3 regions of the Klebsiella sp. RIT-PI-d genome follow, and region 2 is predicted to be linked to each of the others. Evidence: predicted binding sites of a transcription regulator. Region 2 holds the regulator's gene; each other region holds the start of a gene.
The links. Region 2 encodes CRP, which controls carbon source genes, mostly activating them, when cyclic AMP is high. Its sites were predicted from a motif close to ATGTGANNNNNNTCACAT; they were not measured.

Region 1 (6,607 bases), on a different contig from region 2:
CGATGTCAGTTTTTTCATGGCCTGACGGTAGTTATCCTGCGCTTTATCAAGACTCTGGCCGATGGACGACATGTCGTCCACAAACAGGCGCATTTTGTCATACAGGCGGCTGGCACGATCGGCGATGTGCTGTGCGTTGCGGCTTTGATGCTCATAACGCCACAGATTTGCAATGGTGCGTAGCGCCACCAGTAATGTAGTCGGGCTGACTAACATAATATTATTTTTCAGCGCTTCGGTGATAAGTTCCGGCTGCCGGTCAATGGCGAGTAAAAATGCCGGTTCAACGGGGATGAACATCAGCACATAGTCAAGACTGCGCAGCCCCGGAAGCTGCTGATAATCTTTGCGACTGAGCAGACGAATATGGTTGCGAACGGAGGCAATATGCTCCTGAAGCGCGGCTTCACGGGTATAGTCTTCTTCAGCATTGAAATAGCGCTCATAAGCTACCAGGGTCATTTTGGCATCAACCACGACATCTTTGCCTTGCGGCAGGCGAACAATCACGTCAGGCTGCATACGCGAGCGGGTGTCGGTTTCGATACTCACCTGCGTTTCATATTCATGACCGTTGCGCAGCCCGGAAGCTTCCAGCACGCGGGTCAGCACTACCTCACCCCAGTTCCCCTGCGCTTTGTTATCGCCCTTTAATGCACGCGTTAGATTCAGCGCTTCCTGCGCCATTTGTGCATTAAGCTGCTGGAGATTACGAATTTCATGCGCCAGCGTATGTCTTTCCCGCGCTTCCTGACCAAAGCTGTCCTGCACCTGACGACGAAAGCCGTCGAGCTGATCGCGCAGCGGCGTGAGCAACCCGTGCAGGCTTTGCCGGTTTTGCTCGTCTACGCGCCGGTTGCTGTGTTCGAAGATGCGATTTGCCAGATTTTCAAACTGTTCACTGAGCCGTTGCTCGCTGTTGATCATTTGGCGGGTTTTATCCTGCGAGGCCTCAAGACGCGTGGTGACCTCGCGCAAATCAGCCTCCATTGAGGTATTAATTTCCCGCAGGCTGCGCAGTTCATTATTCAGCAGGTCGCACTCATCGCGCCAGTGACTGTGCTGGGCAATCTGCTGTTTTGCCGCACTTAGTTCGCCAAAAATATCGCGCTGTTCAGCGAGGATATCGGCCTGCTGCTGCGCGGCGCGGTAGCTTGCTGCCAGCCAGCCGACGACGATCCCCGCCAGCATGAGTAGCACGCTGATAATGATTGCGCTGTCCATTTACCCTCCCGCATGATTCATTCCTCATGCAAAATACGGGCTTGCTGTATAAACGTCCAGCCTAAACGGTTTTTCTGCGAGGCTTTACGCAAAAAGAAAGGGCCGAACGTGTCGGCCCCTGGTAAAACAAAAGAAAATTTAGAGAAGGCGACGGGCGGCTTCAACCACAATTTTCACCGCGTGGCTTTCGGTTTGTTTCATGGTTTCAGCGTTCGGAATTTCCTGCTGGGTACGATTAACAATCACACCGGCAACCATTCCCGCGCGCAGGCCCTGGCTGGAGCACATGGTCAGCAGGGTCGCAGATTCCATTTCATAGTTCATGACGCCCATGGACTGCCACTCTTCCATAGAGCCTTTGAAACGGCTAACGACACGTCCGGAAAGGGTATCGTAGCGCTCCTGACCTGGATAGAAGGTGTCAGAAGACGCGGTAACACCAATGTGCGTTGTCGCACCAATCGATTTTGCAGCCTCGACCAGGGCAGTGGTACATGCGAAGTCGGCAACAGCCGGGTATTCCATTGGCGCGAAGTGCAGGCTGGCACCGTCCAGACGGACAGACGCGGTAGTGACCAGAACATCACCCACATTAATGTGGGGCTGGATAGCACCGGTCGTGCCTATACGCAGGAAGGTACGAATACCGAGCTGCGCCAGCTCTTCAACGGCGATAGAGGTAGAAGGTCCGCCAATACCGGTAGAACAAATAATGATGGCTTTACCGTCAAGTTCAGCACGCCAGGAGGTAAATTCGCGATGCGATGCCAGTTTAACCGGCTTATCCATCAGCGCGGCGATTTTTTCCACACGCTCAGGATCGCCCGGGACGATAGCCAGCGTAGCCCCTTGTAGATCGTTTTTGGTGAGGCCGAGATGAAAAACATCAGACTTGGACATAAAAAGACTCCTCTGTGGGTCGGTTTGTCAGAAGAAGCAAAAAGGTACTCTACAGAAGTGACCGGAATAATTTCGTGACCCGAGTCACTCATGAGAAATCTTGTTGCAGTTTATTTCTACGCAATAGTGACATGCATCACACTAATGTACCGAAATAGCGTAACCATCAACATGATGAATTGTCCTTTAACGCGGAAAATTACAGATGCGGGGTCTATAGTTAACACTGCGCTAATACTGGGTACGGAGAATGCCATGACTACAGATCGCCAGCCGGGTTTTGCCCCTGCCGCCTCACCCCATGCTTCCACTCTTGTTCGCACGCCCGAAGAGGCAATTGCGACGGGTGACACGACGATCCCGACGCAGGGCGAAAATATGCCCGCTTATTATGCTCAACCTAAGGACGCAAAAGAGCCGCTTCCTGTCATTATCGTAGTGCAGGAAATTTTCGGCGTACATGAGCATATTCGCGATTTATGTCGTCGCCTTGCGCTGGAAGGTTATCTGGCGATTGCCCCGGAACTCTATTTTCGTCAGGGCGATCCCAACGCGTATAACGATATCCCGACGCTGTTTAAAGAGCTGGTATCCCACGTCCCGGATGCGCAGGTGATGGCAGATTTGGATCATGTCGCAAACTGGGCAGCACGCAACGGCGGCGACGCTCATCGGTTGGGCACTACCGGTTTTTGCTGGGGTGGAAGGATCGCCTGGCTGTATGCCGCACATAACCCACAGCTGAAAGCTGCGGTGGCCTGGTATGGCAAAGTGACTGGCGATAAGACGTTAACCTCGCCTGTCCATCCTGTTGATGTCGCCCATAACTTAAGCGCCCCGGTGCTCGGCCTTTACGGCGCGCAGGATGAAAGCATTCCTCAGGAAACCCTCGAAAACATGCGCCAGGCACTGAATGCGGCGAATGCGACGGGAGAAATTATTGTCTATCCGCAGGCCGGGCACGCGTTCAATGCCGACTATCGTTCGAGTTATCATGAGGCGTCGGCTACTGATGGCTGGCAGAGAATGCTGGCGTGGTTTACCCGCTACCTCGATAAATAAGAAAACGCCAGCCCACAGGCTGGCGTCTGTTTTTTATTGTGCCTGACGCAAATTCTGCGCGGCTTTCACCATATTCGCCAGCGCGCTTCGGGTTTCTGGCCAGCCGCGGGTTTTCAGGCCGCAGTCCGGGTTAACCCACAGGCGCCCGGCAGGAATACGCCGGGCGGCTTTTTCCAGCAGCGCTTCAATCCACTCCACACTCGGCACATTCGGCGAGTGAATATCGTAGACCCCCGGCCCGATTTCATTCGGATAGTCGAATTCTTCGAAAGACTCCAGCAGCTCCATGTCTGAACGCGAGGTTTCGATGGTAATGACATCGGCATCCAGTGCGGCAATAGAATCCATGATGTCGTTAAACTCGCAATAACACATATGCGTATGGATCTGAGTGTCGTCCTGCGCGACGGCGGCATTAATGCGGAAGGCTTCAACACCCCATTGCAGATAAGCATCCCAGTCGCTGCGCTTGAGCGGCAAACCTTCGCGCAGTGCAGGCTCGTCAATCTGAATGATGCCAATACCTGCCGCTTCCAGATCGGCAACCTCATCACGCAATGCCAGCGCGATTTGTTTGGCGATGGTTTCGCGGCTGACATCTTCACGCGGGAAGGACCAGCAGAGGATCGTTACCGGACCGGTTAACATGCCCTTGACGGGTTTATCAGTCAGAGACTGGGCGTACTTCGCCCATTCAACGGTGATCGCTTGCGGACGGCTGATGTCGCCAATAACCACCGGCGGCTTCACGCAGCGGGAGCCATAGCTCTGTACCCAGCCGTTTTGGGTAAAAATAAACCCGTCCAGATGTTCGCCGAAATACTCCACCATGTCGTTACGCTCGGCCTCGCCGTGGACCAGCACATCCAGCCCCAGACGCTCCTGCTCGACAATCGCCTGTTTAATATGCTCAGCAATGCCCGTACGGTAGTGGCTGGCGTCGAGGTTGCCTTTTTTGAAGTCCAGACGCAGGCCGCGAATTTCCGTGGTCTGCGGGAATGACCCTATAGTGGTGGTCGGCCAGGCGGGCAGATTAAACCGCGCACGCTGGGCTTCAGCACGCACCGTGTAGGCGCTGGCACGCTGGCTGTCCTGAGCAGTAATGCCAGCCAGACGCGTCTGTACCGCCGCGTTATGTACGCGGCCAGAGTGACGGCGAGCCTGAATCGGTGCGCTCCATGCGTCAATCGCGGTGGTGTCGCGACGGTTCAACGCATCGCGCAGCAGGGCTAACTCCTCGCATTTTTGCAGCGCAAAGGCGAACCAGCTTTTTACTTCTTCATCCAGGCGAGTCTCAACGCTCAGATCGATGGGGCTGTGCAGCAGCGAGCAGGAAGACGCCACCCACAGCTCGCGCTTATCTGCGATGTCTTTAATCTGCGCATATTTTTCCGTGAGATCCGCCCGCCAGACGTTACGACCATTGATAAGGCCAGCAGACAATAACCAGTCGGACGGTAAACGCGCATGCAGTTCAGCGACATCATCCTTACCGTGTACCAGATCGACATGCAGGCCCTGGACCGGCAGTGCAGAAATGGTATTAAGATTGGCAGAGATACCTTCAAAATAGGTGGTTAACAGCAATTTGACCTGACCGTTGAGCGCGTCATAAGCTGGTTTAAACGCATCCAGCCATTCCTGAGGCAGCTCCAGCACCAGCGCAGGCTCATCAATCTGCACCCATTCAATACCGCGACTGGCCAGTTCTGCCAGCACCTGCTGATAGACCGGGAGAATGTCGTTTAGGAGGCTCAGACGATCAAACTGCTCGCCTTTGACTTTACCCAGCCACAGGTAAGTGACTGGCCCCAGCAACACTGGTTTTACCTTATGGCCCAGCGCCAGCGCTTCATCGACCTCGTCCAGCAGCTGTGTCCAGGTCAGCTTGAACTGCTGACCCTTAACGAACTCTGGCACCATGTAGTGGTAGTTGGTGTTAAACCATTTGGTCATTTCGGCAGCCGCAGCGGGTTCACCTGTCGGCGCACGTCCTCGACCAATGCGGAACAGCGTATCGATATCGACCGACCCGTCTTTGTTCTGATGACGAGCCGGTACGTTGCCAAGTAGCAGGCTGGTGGTCAGAACATGGTCGTACCAGGCGAAATCCCCTACTGGAAGCACATCCACGCCCGCTGCTTTTTGCTGCTCCCAGTGGCGGGCACGCAGTTCACGGCCCACCGCCAGCAGATCGTCACGCGAACTGTTACCTGCCCAGTAGCTCTCCTGCGCTTTTTTTAGCTCACGGCGCAGGCCGATACGGGGAAAACCGAGGGTGTGATTTAAAATTGTCATGATATGCCCCTTATGGAATTTTTAGTATTTAGCCGTCCAGATGTTTACACATCCATAATGTGAAGGTACTGTATATTGCTCAAGCGCAATTTATTCATGCTGAAGTGAAGGACTTTCATGATCGAGATTAAACATCTGAAAACGCTACAAGCGTTGCGAAGCTGCGGATCGCTGGCTGCGGCAGCAGCCACGTTGCATCAGACCCAGTCAGCTCTCTCGCACCAGTTCAGCGATCTGGAACAGCGCCTTGGCTTTCGCTTATTTGTCCGTAAAAGCCAGCCGTTACGCTTCACGCCGCAGGGCGAGGTATTATTGCAACTGGCCAATCAAATTCTGCCGCAAATCAGCCGGGCGCTGCAGGCGTGTAATGAGCCGCAGCAAACCACGTTGCGGATCGCTATTGAATGCCATAGCTGTATTCAATGGTTAACCCCGGCGCTTGAAAATTTTCGCGCGAAATGGCCGCAGGTGGAGATGGATTTTAAATCCGGCGTGACGTTTGATCCGCAGCCCGCGCTACAGCAAAGCGAACTGGATCTGGTGATGACCTCTGACATTCTGCCGCGCAGCGGTCTGCATTATTCGCCAATGTTTGATTTTGAGGTGCGTCTGGTACTGGCTCCGGATCATCCGCTGGCAGCAAAAGCCCGCATCACACCGGAAGATTTAGCCTGCGAAACCCTGCTGATTTATCCGGTACAGCGCAGCCGACTCGACGTCTGGCGACATTTCCTGCAACCCGCAGGTATTAGTCCGCAGTTAAAAAGCGTGGATAATACATTGCTGCTGATTCAGATGGTGGCAGCCCGGATGGGTGTGGCCGCGCTGCCGCACTGGGTGGTGGAGAGTTTTGAACGCCAGGGTCTGGTGGCGACCAGGACCCTGGGCGAGGGATTATGGAGCCGGCTGTACGCCGCCGTGCGCGACGGCGAACAGCGCCAGCCGGTAGTCGAGGCGTTTATTCGCTCGGCGCGGAATCATGCCTGCGATCATCTGCCGTTTGTCCGGAGCGCGGAGCGACCCAGCAGCGATGCACCCACAGTGAAATCAGGATCACAACCGCACCCGTAATAAACGTCGGCCAGTGCGGTTGTTGATGCCAGATGGCCAGATTGACCAGCAG
Region 2 (6,607 bases):
ATGCTTCAGGGTTCGTTTATTTCTCACATTAATACATTAGTGGTGCCGGGCGGGAAAATGGGCCTGGCAATGGAGCTGATCATGCTGCCGCTGGTTCAGCGTCTGATGGAAGGTAAGACAATTGAGTAAAAGGTGCGCAAGTGCCCGACAGCAAAGGCTTATCGGGCAAGATTATTATGCGGCAATCACTTCGTATGAATGGGTGATATTGACGGCTTTACCCAGCATAAGCGCTACAGAACAATATTTCTCGGCAGAGAGATCGACGGCGCGCGAGACGGCCGCATCTTTCAGATCGTTACCCGTGACGATAAAATGCAAATTGATATGCGTGAACAGACGCGGCGCTTCTTCCCGGCGCTCAGAGGTCAGTTTAACCTCGCAATTTGTGACGTCCTGACGCCCTTTTTGCAGGATAGACACCACATCGATCGCGCTACATCCACCTGCGGCCATCAGCACCATTTCCATCGGGCTGGGCGCTTTATCACCAGAGTTACCATCCATTAACACCTGATGCCCGGAAGCCGACTCACCTAAAAACGTTAACCCCTCGACCCACTTGACGCGTGCTTGCATAACATCCACTCCAGCGTTGAAATTTTCTCCACAGATTACGCGCACATAACAATTCTCGCAACGGAAGACGACCTGCGTCATGCTGAAGCGAGACACCAGGAGACAGGCGGCAAAAGCTATGTTAAAACAGATCAGATACCGCAGTGATACATTGACTTTGACGCATGTATGCAAAGGAATTAGATTTGGCTGCGGAACATACCGACAGTCAACTTCCTCGCTGAGGGACAAACACGATTGCAACCCGGAGGCAGTACCCTTTCGCCGCCGGAGATAGCTTATAACAGAGGATAATCGCGCATGGTGCTTGGCAAACCACAAACAGACCCGACTCTCGAATGGTTCTTGTCTCATTGCCACATTCATAAGTACCCATCAAAGAGCACGCTAATTCACCAGGGTGAAAAAGCAGAGACGCTGTATTACATCGTCAAAGGCTCGGTGGCAGTGCTCATTAAGGATGAAGAAGGGAAAGAAATGATCCTTTCTTATCTCAACCAGGGCGATTTTATCGGTGAACTGGGCCTTTTCGAAGAAGGTCAGGAACGTAGTGCCTGGGTACGTGCAAAAACCGCCTGTGAAGTTGCGGAAATCTCCTACAAAAAATTCCGTCAGCTGATCCAGGTAAATCCGGACATCCTGATGCGCCTTTCTTCACAAATGGCGCGTCGTTTACAGGTGACATCCGAAAAAGTGGGCAACCTCGCCTTCCTCGACGTGACCGGCCGTATTGCGCAGACGCTGCTTAACCTGGCTAAACAGCCAGATGCCATGACGCACCCGGACGGTATGCAAATCAAAATCACCCGTCAGGAGATCGGCCAGATCGTAGGCTGCTCTCGCGAAACGGTGGGACGTATCCTGAAAATGCTGGAAGATCAGAGCCTGATCTCCGCGCACGGTAAAACTATCGTCGTTTACGGCACCCGCTAGAGTCGACACGCGGCGCATTCCCAGTAATGCGCCGATGCTGTTATCGCTATGTGGCGCAGGCTGATTTATCACCCGGAAATAAACTACGCACTTCGGCAAACGCTGGTGCTCTGTTTGCCCGTGGCTATCGGCCTGTTGCTCGGCCAGCTTCAGTACGGCCTGCTTTTTTCCCTCGTTCCCGCCTGCTGTAATATTGCCGGTCTTGATACGCCGCATAAGCGCTTTTTTAAGCGGCTGACGATCGGCGGCGCGATGTTCGCGGGCAGTAGTCTGGCGGTTCAGCTTCTGCTGGCGCAGGGTGCGCCGCTGCCGCTGGTGCTGACCGCGCTGGCAATGGTACTCGGCGTGACAGCGGAAATCGGCCCGCTTCATGCCCGCCTGCTTCCGGCATCCTTAATTGCAGCCATCTTTACCCTGAGCCTTGCCGGTTCTGTGCCTGTCTGGCAGCCAATGCTGCTGTATGCCATGGGCACGCTCTGGTATGGACTCTTTAACTGGTTCTGGTTCTGGCTATGGCGCGAACAGCCGTTGCGGGAATCATTAAGTCTGCTCTATCGCCAGCTGGCAGACTATTGTGAAGCAAAATACAGCCTGTTGACCCAGCATACCGCGCCGGAAAAGGCGCTGCCCCCGCTGTTGGTACGTCAGCAGAAAACGGTGGATTTAATTACCCAGTGCTATCAGCAGCTGTATATGCTGTCGGAAAAAAAACACGAAAACTACAAGCGTCTGCGCTGGATGTTCCAGATGGCGCTGGATTTACAGGAGCATATTTCGGTTAGCCTCCACCAGCCGGAAGAGGTGCAAAAGCTGGTGGAACAGAGTCATGCTGAAGCCGTGATCCGCTGGAATGCCCGGACCATTGCCGCCCGCTTACGCGTGATGGCAGATGATATCCTTTATCATCATTACTCTGGCCGTTTTACGATGGACAAGCAGCTTGAGGCGCTGGAAAAAATTGCCCGCCAGAATCCGGATAATCCGGTCGGCCAGTTTTGCACCTGGCATTTTAGCCGCATCGCCCGCGTGCTGCGTACGCTTCGCCCACTCTACCCGCGCGATCTGATGGCCGATCGTCAGCGTCGTCCACCGCTGTGGTCGGCGCTCAAAAGCTACCTCTCATTCAAGTCGCCTGCCTTACGCACCGCCGCCCGAATTAGCGTGATGCTCAGTATCGCCAGCCTGGCAGGCAGCGTTTTACATCTCACTAAACCCTACTGGGTGCTGATGACCATCATGTTCGTGACGCAAAACGGCTATGGTGCAACGCGGGTGCGTATTCTTCATCGTGCGCTTGGCACGCTGGTAGGGCTGGTGATTGCAGGCGTAACGCTGCACCTGAAGGTGCCTGACGGTTATACGCTTTGTGCAATGCTGTTGATCACCCTGATTAGCTATCTGATCCTGCGAAAAAATTATGGCTGGGCGACGATCGGTTTCACCGTAACGGCCGTATATACCCTTCAGCTGATTAACCTTAACGGCGAGCAGTTTATTCTGCCGCGTATGATTGATACCGCGCTCGGCTGTCTTATCGCCTTTGGCGGTATGGTCTGGCTATGGCCGCAGTGGCAAAGTGGTCTGTTACGTCAGAACGCGTGGGCAGCGCTGGAAGCCGACCAGGATGCACTGCGTCTGATTTTAAGCAACGATCCGCAGGCCCCGACACTCGCGTATCAGCGTATGCGCGTAAACCAGGCGCATAACACCCTGTTCAACTCATTAAATCAGGCGATGCAGGAGCCTGGCTTTAACTCGCAGTATCTGGCAGATATGAAGCTGTGGGTCACCCACAGTCAGTTTATCGTCGAGCACATTAATGCGATGACCACGCTGGCGCGGGAGCATAATATGCTGACGCCGGATCTGGCGGTACAGTATCTGCAGTCCTGTGAAATTGCCCTGCAGCGCTGTCAGCAGCGGCTGGAATCGGAAGGTCCGGGAAGCACGGGTGATGTGAATATTCTGCAAGCGCCGGACGGCGGTGCGCTCCATGGACCGTTAAGCACCATGGAGCGCCACCTTGAGCGCATTATCGGCCATCTGAACACCATGCATACTATTTCATCGGTAGCATGGCGTCAGCGCCCGCATCATGGAAGCTGGCTGAACAAAAAATTCGGCCGCGCTAACGGTTGAGGACGTTAGCGACCGCCTGTGCAAACCGTTTCATGCCTTCATCAATATCGGCCTCTTCCACCACTAGCGAAGGGGCGAAACGCAGCACGTCCGGTCCGGCATTAAGCACCATCAGGCCCTCTTCAGCGGCAGCAGTGAGGAAATCACGCGCGCGGCCCTTGAGCTGGGTTTGTAATTCAGCGCCGATTAATAGCCCCATGCCGCGAATGTCGCTGAACAGCGCGTATTTTTCATTGATCTGCTGAAGGTGATTAACAAAGCGCTGACGTTTAACATTAACGCCGCTCAGCACCTCAGGCGTATTAATGATATCGAATGCGGCCCCTGCCACGGCGCAGGCCAGCGGATTGCCGCCGTAGGTCGAGCCGTGCGATCCGGCATGAAAGGCGCTGGCAATTTCATGGGTGGTAAGCATCGCGCTAATTGGGAAGCCGCCGCCCAGTGCTTTAGCACTGGTAAGAATGTCCGGCGTCACGCCATACTGCATATACGCAAACAAATCGCCGGTACGCCCCATGCCGCACTGAACTTCATCAAATACCAGTAGCGCCTGATGCTGATCGCACAGCTCACGCAGCCCCTGCAGGAATTCCGGCGTTGCCGCCGTTACGCCACCCTCTCCCTGGATAGGCTCAACGACCACGGCGCAGGTATGATCGTCCATTACCGCTTTCACCGCGTGTAAATCATTGAATGGAACATGAATGATATCTGCCGGTTTTGGTCCAAAGCCGTCGGAATATTTTGGCTGACCACCGACAGAGACGGTAAATAGTGAACGTCCATGAAACGCGTTATGAAAGGCAATAATCTTCGTTTTATAAGGACTGTGGCGAACGCAGGCATAGTGCCGCGCCAGCTTGAAGGCGGTTTCATTAGCTTCGGTGCCGGAGTTCATAAATACTACGCGCTCGGCGAACGTGGCCTCAACAATCTTACGTCCCAGACGCAGTGCCGGCTCGTTAGTAAATACGTTACTGGTGTGCCACAACATTTCACCCTGCGCTTTTAGCGCATCAACCAGCGCCGGATGGCAGTGCCCCAGCGCGGTAACGGCAATGCCACCAGCAAAATCAATGTACTCTGTCCCCTGCTGATCCCATACCCGGCTCCCTGATCCTTTAACCGGAATAAACTCAGCCGGTGCATAAATCGGCAGGATAACGTCATCAAACGTTGCGCGTGTTATTGCCGGTTGTTCAGTTGCCATGTCGTGCCCACCCTTCTTTATGCAAAAGCGAATGTGATAATATAATCACAAAATATGCATAAAAAATCAATTAAAGGCAACTATAAATCAGCGATGCAGAAAATTAGCCAGCAGTTGATGCCCCTGCTCGCTAAGAATACTTTCCGGGTGAAACTGTACTCCTTCCAGATCCCATTCCCGGTGGCGGATAGCCATAATTTCCTGTGTGTCGCTCCAGGCGGTTACCTCAAAGCATTCTGGCAGCGTCGGCGGATCAATGACCAACGAATGATAGCGAGTGACGGTTAGGGGATTATTTAGCGCGTGAAAGACGCCGCCGCCGTTATGACTTACTGGCGATGTTTTACCGTGCATCACTTTAGCAGCCCTGACGATAGTCGCGCCAAAGGCCTGGGCGATAGCCTGATGCCCAAGGCAAACGCCAAGAACCGGCCGCTTTCCCGCATACTGGCGAATAACATCCAGCGAAATGCCTGCGTCATCCGGCGTACACGGTCCGGGAGAGATCACAATTTTATGCGGATTAAGCCCGGCGATATCTGCCAGGGTTATGTCGTCATTGCGACGAACCAGCACATCCGCGCCCAGCTCGCTGAAATATTGAAATAAGTTCCAGGTGAAAGAGTCGTAGTTATCGATGAGCAGCAGCATAGTTTATAACGCTAAGGGATGAGGCGGACAGGTTAACAAATTGCGGGTCATACTGGAATTAGGGTTCACAGACTCGCACGGCCCGGCAACTGTCAGACCGTGCGAAGTCTTAATAAGCTTTATGCCTCGCTTACCACATCAGCAAAAATAGCTTGTAGCGGAGCGAGATCGCCCATCGCACCGCGTTGATTCGCCTGCCGCCAGGCCTCAACGTCAATGCTGCGCCAGTCGAGCAGGTAACCCGCATGAATGGCCAGCTGCTCGAAGAAAATGCGCTGTGCCAGACCGTTACCGAGACGGAAGGGATGCAGGACGTTAATTTCGCAATAATAGTGTGCCAGGCGGGCAATAAAGGCTTCTTTCTCCAGCCCGGCGAGGTACTCTTCCTCTTCAAGGGCCTGCATCAGGGCATTACCTTCATTTTCGATATACTGAAAATTACAAAAACGGGTATCGTCCTTATAGATATCAATTTCTCGTAGCTGACCTGCCCAGTCAAAAATATCCTGATAAAGCTGGCGATGAATAGCGCACAGGTGCGGTAAGCCGCGGGTCTGCGGGCCGAGATCGATTGTCGCCGCGCGGAGCGCGGTCAGTTCGTAAGCCGCCTCTTCCAGACGTTTTTCCTGGCGAATGCCGAGTCGATTGCGCAGCACATTTATGCCGGGATAAAGATAAGGATCGCGCCCGTCACCGAATTTATCGCTCATGGTGCCTCCTGAGTTCGTCGAGACGGGCCATTGCATCTTCAGCGGTCAGCGACTGCAGCGGAATATCGACGCCTTCAAGTCGGCGGCTGGCCTGAAAATTTTCATTACGTAGATTTTCCCAGAGACGGGTTTTTTGCTTGTCAGTGAGCTTTTTCATACTGACCTCCCTGAAGTGTGCCCTTATGTGCTTCAAGTATAAGCATCATTTTCGGGTTACGCAGGGACGCGACGCGGATCGGGCGATCCGCGTCAGAGACGATTACGGTAGAACTTTCGCCGACAGGATCACAATCGGTTTGGTCGGTACGTTCTGATAAGGTCCAACATCGTGCGACTGGGCCTGAGAAATTTTATCCGCAACATCCATTCCTTTTACGACCTTAGC
Region 3 (6,607 bases), on a different contig from region 2:
GCGGGTAAACTCGCCTAAACGGTGTGCAGAATCATCATCGTCTGACCAGCCGGGTACAACGACATAACGTATCCATACTTTAATGTCTTTGTTAGCAAGATATTTGCCGAACTCAAGCGTACGGTGATTAGAAACGCCGACCAGATTCTGGTGGATCTCATCGTTCATTTGCTTAAGATCCAGCATCACTAAATCTGTCACTTCCAGCAATTCATCAATCACCGGATCGTAGCGGCGTACAAAGCCGTTAGTATCAAGACAAGTATGAATACCTTCTTTTTTGCAGGCGCGGAACCAGTCACGCACAAATTCAGCCTGCAAAATAGCTTCGCCACCGGAAGCGGTTACGCCACCGCCGGAAGCATTCATAAAGTGGCGATACGTCACCACTTCTTTCATCAATTCTTCTACGGTGATTTCTTTGCCGCCGTGCGTATCCCATGTATCACGATTGTGGCAATACATGCAGCGCATCAGGCAGCCCTGAAAAAAGGTAATAAAGCGAATGCCCGGGCCATCTACGGTGCCACAGGATTCAAAGGAGTGAATGCGACCAATTACTGACATTGCGGTGGTTTCTCCAGCTTTGGCCTTCATGGCCTGTGAGTGCACAACTCGCTGAGGTTGTGTCAAATCTGTTTTGGCAGTTGTCCATAAGTATAGATAACGGGCAAACCAGACTGCGGGTGTTAAAAAGGCCCCACTGACGTGGAGCCTTTATTTTACGCTTTTTTAATCGCGATTTCAGTCAAAACACATTACATGGTTTGAGTGAAGGTACGAGTAATAACGTCCTGCTGCTGTTCTTTAGTCAGGGAGTTAAAACGTACAGCGTAGCCAGATACACGAATGGTCAGCTGCGGATATTTTTCCGGGTTTTCCATCGCGTCGAGCAGCATTTCACGGTTCATAACGTTGACGTTCAGATGCTGGCCGCCTTCGATAGACGCTTCGTGATGGAAGTAACCATCCATCAGGCCTGCCAGGTTCGTTTTACGCACATCGTCGTCTTTACCCAGTGCGTTCGGAACGATAGAGAAGGTATAAGAAATACCATCTTTCGCGTAAGCAAACGGCAGTTTCGCAACGGAGGTCAGAGAGGCAACAGCACCTTTCTGGTCACGACCGTGCATTGGGTTAGCACCTGGGCCAAACGGCGCACCAGCACGACGACCGTCCGGGGTGTTACCCGTTTTCTTACCGTATACCACGTTAGAGGTGATGGTCAGAACAGACTGCGTCGGGATAGCGTCACGGTAAGTTTTCAGTTTCTGAATTTTCTTCATGAAACGTTCAACCAGGTCAACCGCCATGTCATCTACGCGACCGTCGTTGTTACCGAACTGCGGGTATTCACCTTCGATTTTGAAGTCGATAGCCAGGCCATCTTCGTCACGGATCGGGGTAACTTTTGCATATTTGATAGCAGACAGGGAGTCAGCAGCAACGGACAGACCAGCGATACCACACGCCATGGTGCGGATAACGTCACGGTCGTGCAACGCCATCAGAGAGGCCTCGTAGCTGTATTTGTCGTGCATGTAGTGGATAACGTTCAGGGCGGTGACATACTGCTTAGCCAGCCAGTCCATGAAGTGATCCATGCGTTCCATAACTTCATCGAAGTTCAGAACGTCGCCTTTAATCGGTTCAGATTTCGGACCGACCTGCATTTTCAGTTTTTCATCAACGCCGCCGTTGATTGCATACAACATGGTTTTCGCCAGGTTAGCACGCGCACCGAAGAACTGCATTTGCTTACCTACGATCATCGGGCTTACGCAGCACGCGATAGCGTAGTCATCGTTGTTAAAGTCAGGACGCATCAGATCGTCATTCTCATATTGCAGAGAAGAGGTATCGATGGAAACTTTAGCAGCGTATTTTTTGAAGTTCAGCGGCAGTTTTTCTGACCACAGAATAGTGATGTTCGGCTCCGGAGACGGCCCCATGGTGTACAGGGTGTTCAGGAAGCGGAAGCTGTTTTTGGTTACCAGGGTACGGCCATCAACGCCCATACCGGCGATGGATTCGGTTGCCCAAATCGGGTCACCAGAGAACAGTTCGTCATACTCAGGGGTACGCAGGAAGCGAACCATACGCAGTTTCATGACCAGGTGGTCAACCATTTCCTGCGCTTCTTGCTCAGTGATTTTGCCGGCTTTCAGGTCGCGTTCAATGAACACGTCCAGGAAGGTCGCGGTACGACCGAAAGACATTGCAGCACCGTTCTGGGACTTAACCGCAGCCAGGTAGCCGAAGTAGGTCCACTGGATGGCTTCCTGAGCGTTAGTTGCCGGACCAGAGATATCGCAGCCGTATTTTGCGGCCATTTCTTTGATCTGACCCAGAGCACGATGCTGCTCGGAGATTTCTTCGCGCAGACGAATAGTCGCTTCCAGGTTTACGCCATTTTCCATGTCAGATTGCAGAGACAGGAACTGTGCGTATTTGTCTTTCAACAGGAAGTCGATACCGTACAGGGCAACGCGACGATAGTCACCGATGATACGGCCACGGCCATACGCATCCGGCAGACCGGTCAGAACACCGGATTTACGGCAGTTCAGGATATCTTTAGTGTAAACATCGAAAACGCCCTGGTTGTGGGTTTTACGATATTCAGTAAAGATTTTTTTCAGGGCCGGGTCCAGCTCGCGGTTATACGCTTTGCAGGAACCTTCAACCATTTTGATGCCGCCGAACGGAATGATCGCACGTTTCAGCGGAGCTTCAGTCTGAAGACCAACAATTTTCTCAAGAGACTTGTTGATGTAACCAGCGTCATGAGAGGTGATGGTGGAGGCAACAGAAGTGTCGAAGTCAACAGGCGCGTGAGTGCGGTTTTCCTGTTTAACGCCTTCCATTACGCTGTCCCACAGCTTGGTGGTAGCATCAGTTGCGCCAGCCAGGAAAGACTCGTCACCCTCGTAAGGAGTGTAGTTTTTCTGGATGAAGTCACGGACGTTTACTTCATTCTGCCAGTCACCTTTCGCAAAACCTTCCCAGGCTGTGGCTAACTTTTCATTAAGCTCGGACATTGTAACACCTACCTTCTTAAGTGGACTTTTTATTACCTGCCTGAAACGAACATCATTAATGATGTTCGTTGCCACGCAGGTAAATGACCCAGTATGTCAACCCAACTAGCAAACCACCGCCGATAATATTCCCGATAGTTACAGGGATCAGGTTATCAGTAATGAAATTCATGATAGTCAGATGAGAAAAATTGTCCGGAGAGGAACCAACGGCGGTCCAGAATTCCGGGCTGGCGAAGTGACGAATTACGATACCCATCGGGATCATAAACATATTCGCGATACTATGTTCAAAACCGCTGGCAACAAACATAGCGACCGGCAAAACCATAATGAGTGCTTTATCGGTCAGGCTGCGACCGGAGTAACTCATCCAGACGGCCAGACAGACCATCAGATTTGCCAGAATACCGAGGCAGACAGCCTCAACAAACGTGTGATGCATTTTGTGGTCGGCAGTCTGCAGGACATTAAGCCCCCAGCCACCATTGGCGGTCATATACTCGCCAGAAAGCCACATCAAAAGCACGAACAGCAATGCACCTACCAGGTTACCGACATAAACGTTTAGCCAGTTGCGACCCAATTGACCCCAGGTGATACGACCGCTGGCTTTCGCCACCACAATCAGTACCGTGGAGGTAAACAGGTCGGCCCCACAGATAACGCACAGAATCAGGCCTAGTGAAAAGCAGATGCCACCTACCAGTTTCGCCATACCAAACGGCATGGTGCCAGTACCTGTGGTCGCTGTAATATAGAAAACGAAAGCAATTGAGATGAACACGCCTGCGGTGATTGCCAGGAAAAACGTGGTCAACGGTTGTTTCGTTGCTTTATAGACACCCGCTTCTTCGGCCACTTTGGCCATTGCTGCAGGAAGTATTAGATCAAAAGGGTTGTCAGCTTTCACACTAACTCTCTCTTTATTAAGTCGGCGACGAGATACTAACAAAGCATTATAGAAGAGAAATTGATGTAGATCATATCTCGCCTGGCTTATAGGCCTTCACAGTGTATGGTTTTACCACTATTCAGGATTAAGGTCTTGATTATACAAATAAAAATAAATTTTAAAAATTATCAATTGTGTTGAATTTTTTTACTGCCCCATCGATTGGCAGTTAATTAAAATGGAGTATTTCTAATATAAAGTAACATTAATACACGGTAAGTGTAATAACATTTACTCATATTTAACTTTAACATTACATTTGCGGGTGATTACCACAAAATATACAAAAACGGAGCGGTAAATCCGCTCCGTAATATAACGCAGCCGTAACGATATGCCTACGGCCGAAGTATACAGCAGGGGCTACTTTGACCAGAAGGCCGTTTTAGCACGCTGCAGTTTTTCGTACGCTTTTAACAGCGACTGATGCGCAGGGAAAGCCGCAAGCTCACTATCACCAGCCTGCAGGCCATAGAAAGGCGCTTCGCCACTCAATGCCGCACTAGCTGCTTCTACTGCTTCAGCACCGTACATGCGCACAAAAGCATTCAGATACTGTAGCGGCTCACGGCCTTCTTCTTGAGTGAGCAACAGCAGCGTTTGCAGGCAACGATAATAGTTAGCGCGTTCCGGACTGAACACTGAAGCGTTGAATTCCATCGTCCATTCGGTCCAGATTAACGCTTGTTCTGTATCGCCTCCAGCCAGAGCCAGCATCGCTTTCAGCTCGCCAATACGCAAGGTATACCAGCCGTTATTACTGCCTGTTGCCAGCCCTAATAGCTCGCGTACACGGGTAAAATCGTCGTGGCCTTCTTCATCAAGCTGAGAGATCAGACTGAGATAGTCTTCTTTATCCCAGGTGCTGCCCGGAAGCGCCAGAATCGTCTCGCGTAAATGGCTGCCCATACTGTTATTCGCCAGCCATAAATCTTCTGCCGGATAAATATCCGACATGCCCGGAACGATAATACGGCAAGCGTAGACGCTGAGGTGCTCGTAATCAGCGATGTAAACTTCTTTATCTTCGGCGTTAAAGATAGCCATCAGGGTGGCGAATTCTTCTTCCGTGGTGCCGGCAAAACTCCAGTCGACAAACGGATAATCCGCGTCCTGTTTAAACATATCCCAGGAGATAAGACCGCTGGAGTCAATAAAATGCGTTTCCAGATTAGTGTGTTCGGCCACTTCCTCATCATCGAAAGTCGGCGCGGTGAAAACATCTAAATCTTTCAGGCCACGACCCTGCAATAGTTCGGTAACGGTACGCTCCAGCGCCACGCCAAAATCAGGGTGCGCGCCAAAGGAGGCAAAGCAGGTGCCGTTTGCCGGGTTAAACAGGACTACGCAGATCACCGGATACTGACCGCCCAGCGAGCCGTCATAGGCAAAAATCGGGAAACCCTCTGCTTCAAGCGTGGCAATCGATTCGACCACGCCAGGATAGCGCGCCAGTACCTCTGACGGGATTTCCGGCAGGCTGATTGATTCAGCAATGATACGGTTTTTAACGTGGCGCTCGAAAACCTCAGACAGCCCCTGAACGCGCGCTTCATTAGCCGTATTACCGGCAGACATGCCGTTGGAAACATACAGGTTACCGATAATATTCATCGGAATATAGACAGTTTGATTATCAGATTGACGCGTGAACGGCAGGGCACAGATGCCACGTTCCTCGTTACCGGATTGCAGGTCGATAAGCATACCCGCGCTCAGATCGTTTTCCGGATCGTAAAACGCGCGCAGACGAGCATCCAGAATGCCTTCCGGCAGTTCATCATTTTCCGGCAGTGGGAACCATTTCTCATTCGGATAATGCACAAATGGACCGTTGGCAATGGTATTACCCAGCCAAAAATCAGCGAAAAAATAGTTCGTAGACAGACGCTCGAAGTACTCTCCCAGCGCAGAGGCCAGCGCCGCTTTTTTAGTTGCCCCCTTCCCGTTGGTAAAACACAGTGCGCACTCTTTATCACGAATATGCACCGACCAGACATGAGGAACGGGATTCAGCCAGGAAGCTTCTTCGATATCGAAGCCGAAGTCCTGCAATTTTTGTTGGAAGCGAGCGATGGAGTCTTCCAGCGCAGCATCTTTGCCGGGAATGAAGGTTTGCGTCATGAAGTTCACTTTTTATCGTACGGAAAGCGCGCAATGATACGGGTTTTAGCACACCGACGCTATCTTCCCGGCGCGCGGTATAGAAATAAAAGTATTGGCTATGCTTATGGTTTATAACCCGCTGTTTGAGAATAAAAAGATGAAAGCATTTGATCTTCAACGCATGGTGCTTGATAAGGTGCCGCTTGAATTTCTGGGTGAAGTCGCGCTGCGCAGCCTCTATACCTTCGTTCTGGTTTTCTTGTTTCTTAAAATCACCGGGCGTCGCGGCGTGCGTCAAATGTCGTTATTTGAGGTTTTAATCATCCTCACTCTCGGCTCTGCTGCGGGGGACGTGGCATTCTATGATGATGTGCCTATGCTGCCCGTATTAACGGTTTTTATCACTCTGGGGCTGCTGTATCGACTGGTTATGTGGCTGATGTCACACAGTGAAAGACTGGAGGATTTGCTGGAAGGAAAGCCCGTTGTCTTTATCGAAGAAGGG

Region 1: the regulator CRP is predicted to act here: its motif matches at 2,249-2,266, upstream of udp (uridine phosphorylase).
Region 3: the regulator CRP is predicted to act here: its motif matches at 4,013-4,030, upstream of focA (formate transporter FocA).

The regions. Positions count from the first base shown of each region.
Region 1 covers NZ_LGIT01000005.1:59,152-65,758, reverse strand. The annotation lists gene rmuC (DNA recombination protein RmuC) at 1-1,224, opposite strand, end outside; gene udp (uridine phosphorylase) at 1,363-2,124, opposite strand; gene AC791_RS05770 (dienelactone hydrolase family protein) at 2,380-3,186, shown strand; gene metE (5-methyltetrahydropteroyltriglutamate--homocysteine S-methyltransferase) at 3,220-5,484, opposite strand; gene metR (HTH-type transcriptional regulator MetR) at 5,602-6,555, shown strand; gene AC791_RS05755 (carboxylate/amino acid/amine transporter) at 6,443-6,607, opposite strand, start outside.
Region 2 covers NZ_LGIT01000004.1:26,109-32,715, forward strand. The annotation lists gene AC791_RS03435 (phosphoribulokinase) at 1-129, shown strand, start outside; gene AC791_RS03440 (OsmC family protein) at 175-579, opposite strand; gene crp (cAMP-activated global transcriptional regulator CRP) at 880-1,512, shown strand; gene AC791_RS03450 (YccS/YhfK family putative transporter) at 1,561-3,651, shown strand; gene argD (bifunctional acetylornithine/succinyldiaminopimelate transaminase) at 3,641-4,861, opposite strand; gene pabA (aminodeoxychorismate synthase component 2) at 4,949-5,512, opposite strand; gene AC791_RS03465 (putative adenosine monophosphate-protein transferase Fic) at 5,632-6,222, opposite strand; gene AC791_RS19515 (YhfG family protein) at 6,212-6,379, opposite strand; gene ppiA (peptidylprolyl isomerase A) at 6,482-6,607, opposite strand, start outside.
Region 3 covers NZ_LGIT01000009.1:618,167-624,773, forward strand. The annotation lists gene pflA (pyruvate formate lyase 1-activating protein) at 1-567, opposite strand, end outside; gene pflB (formate C-acetyltransferase) at 759-3,041, opposite strand; gene focA (formate transporter FocA) at 3,097-3,954, opposite strand; gene ycaO (30S ribosomal protein S12 methylthiotransferase accessory factor YcaO) at 4,360-6,120, opposite strand; gene AC791_RS09525 (DUF421 domain-containing protein) at 6,260-6,607, shown strand, end outside.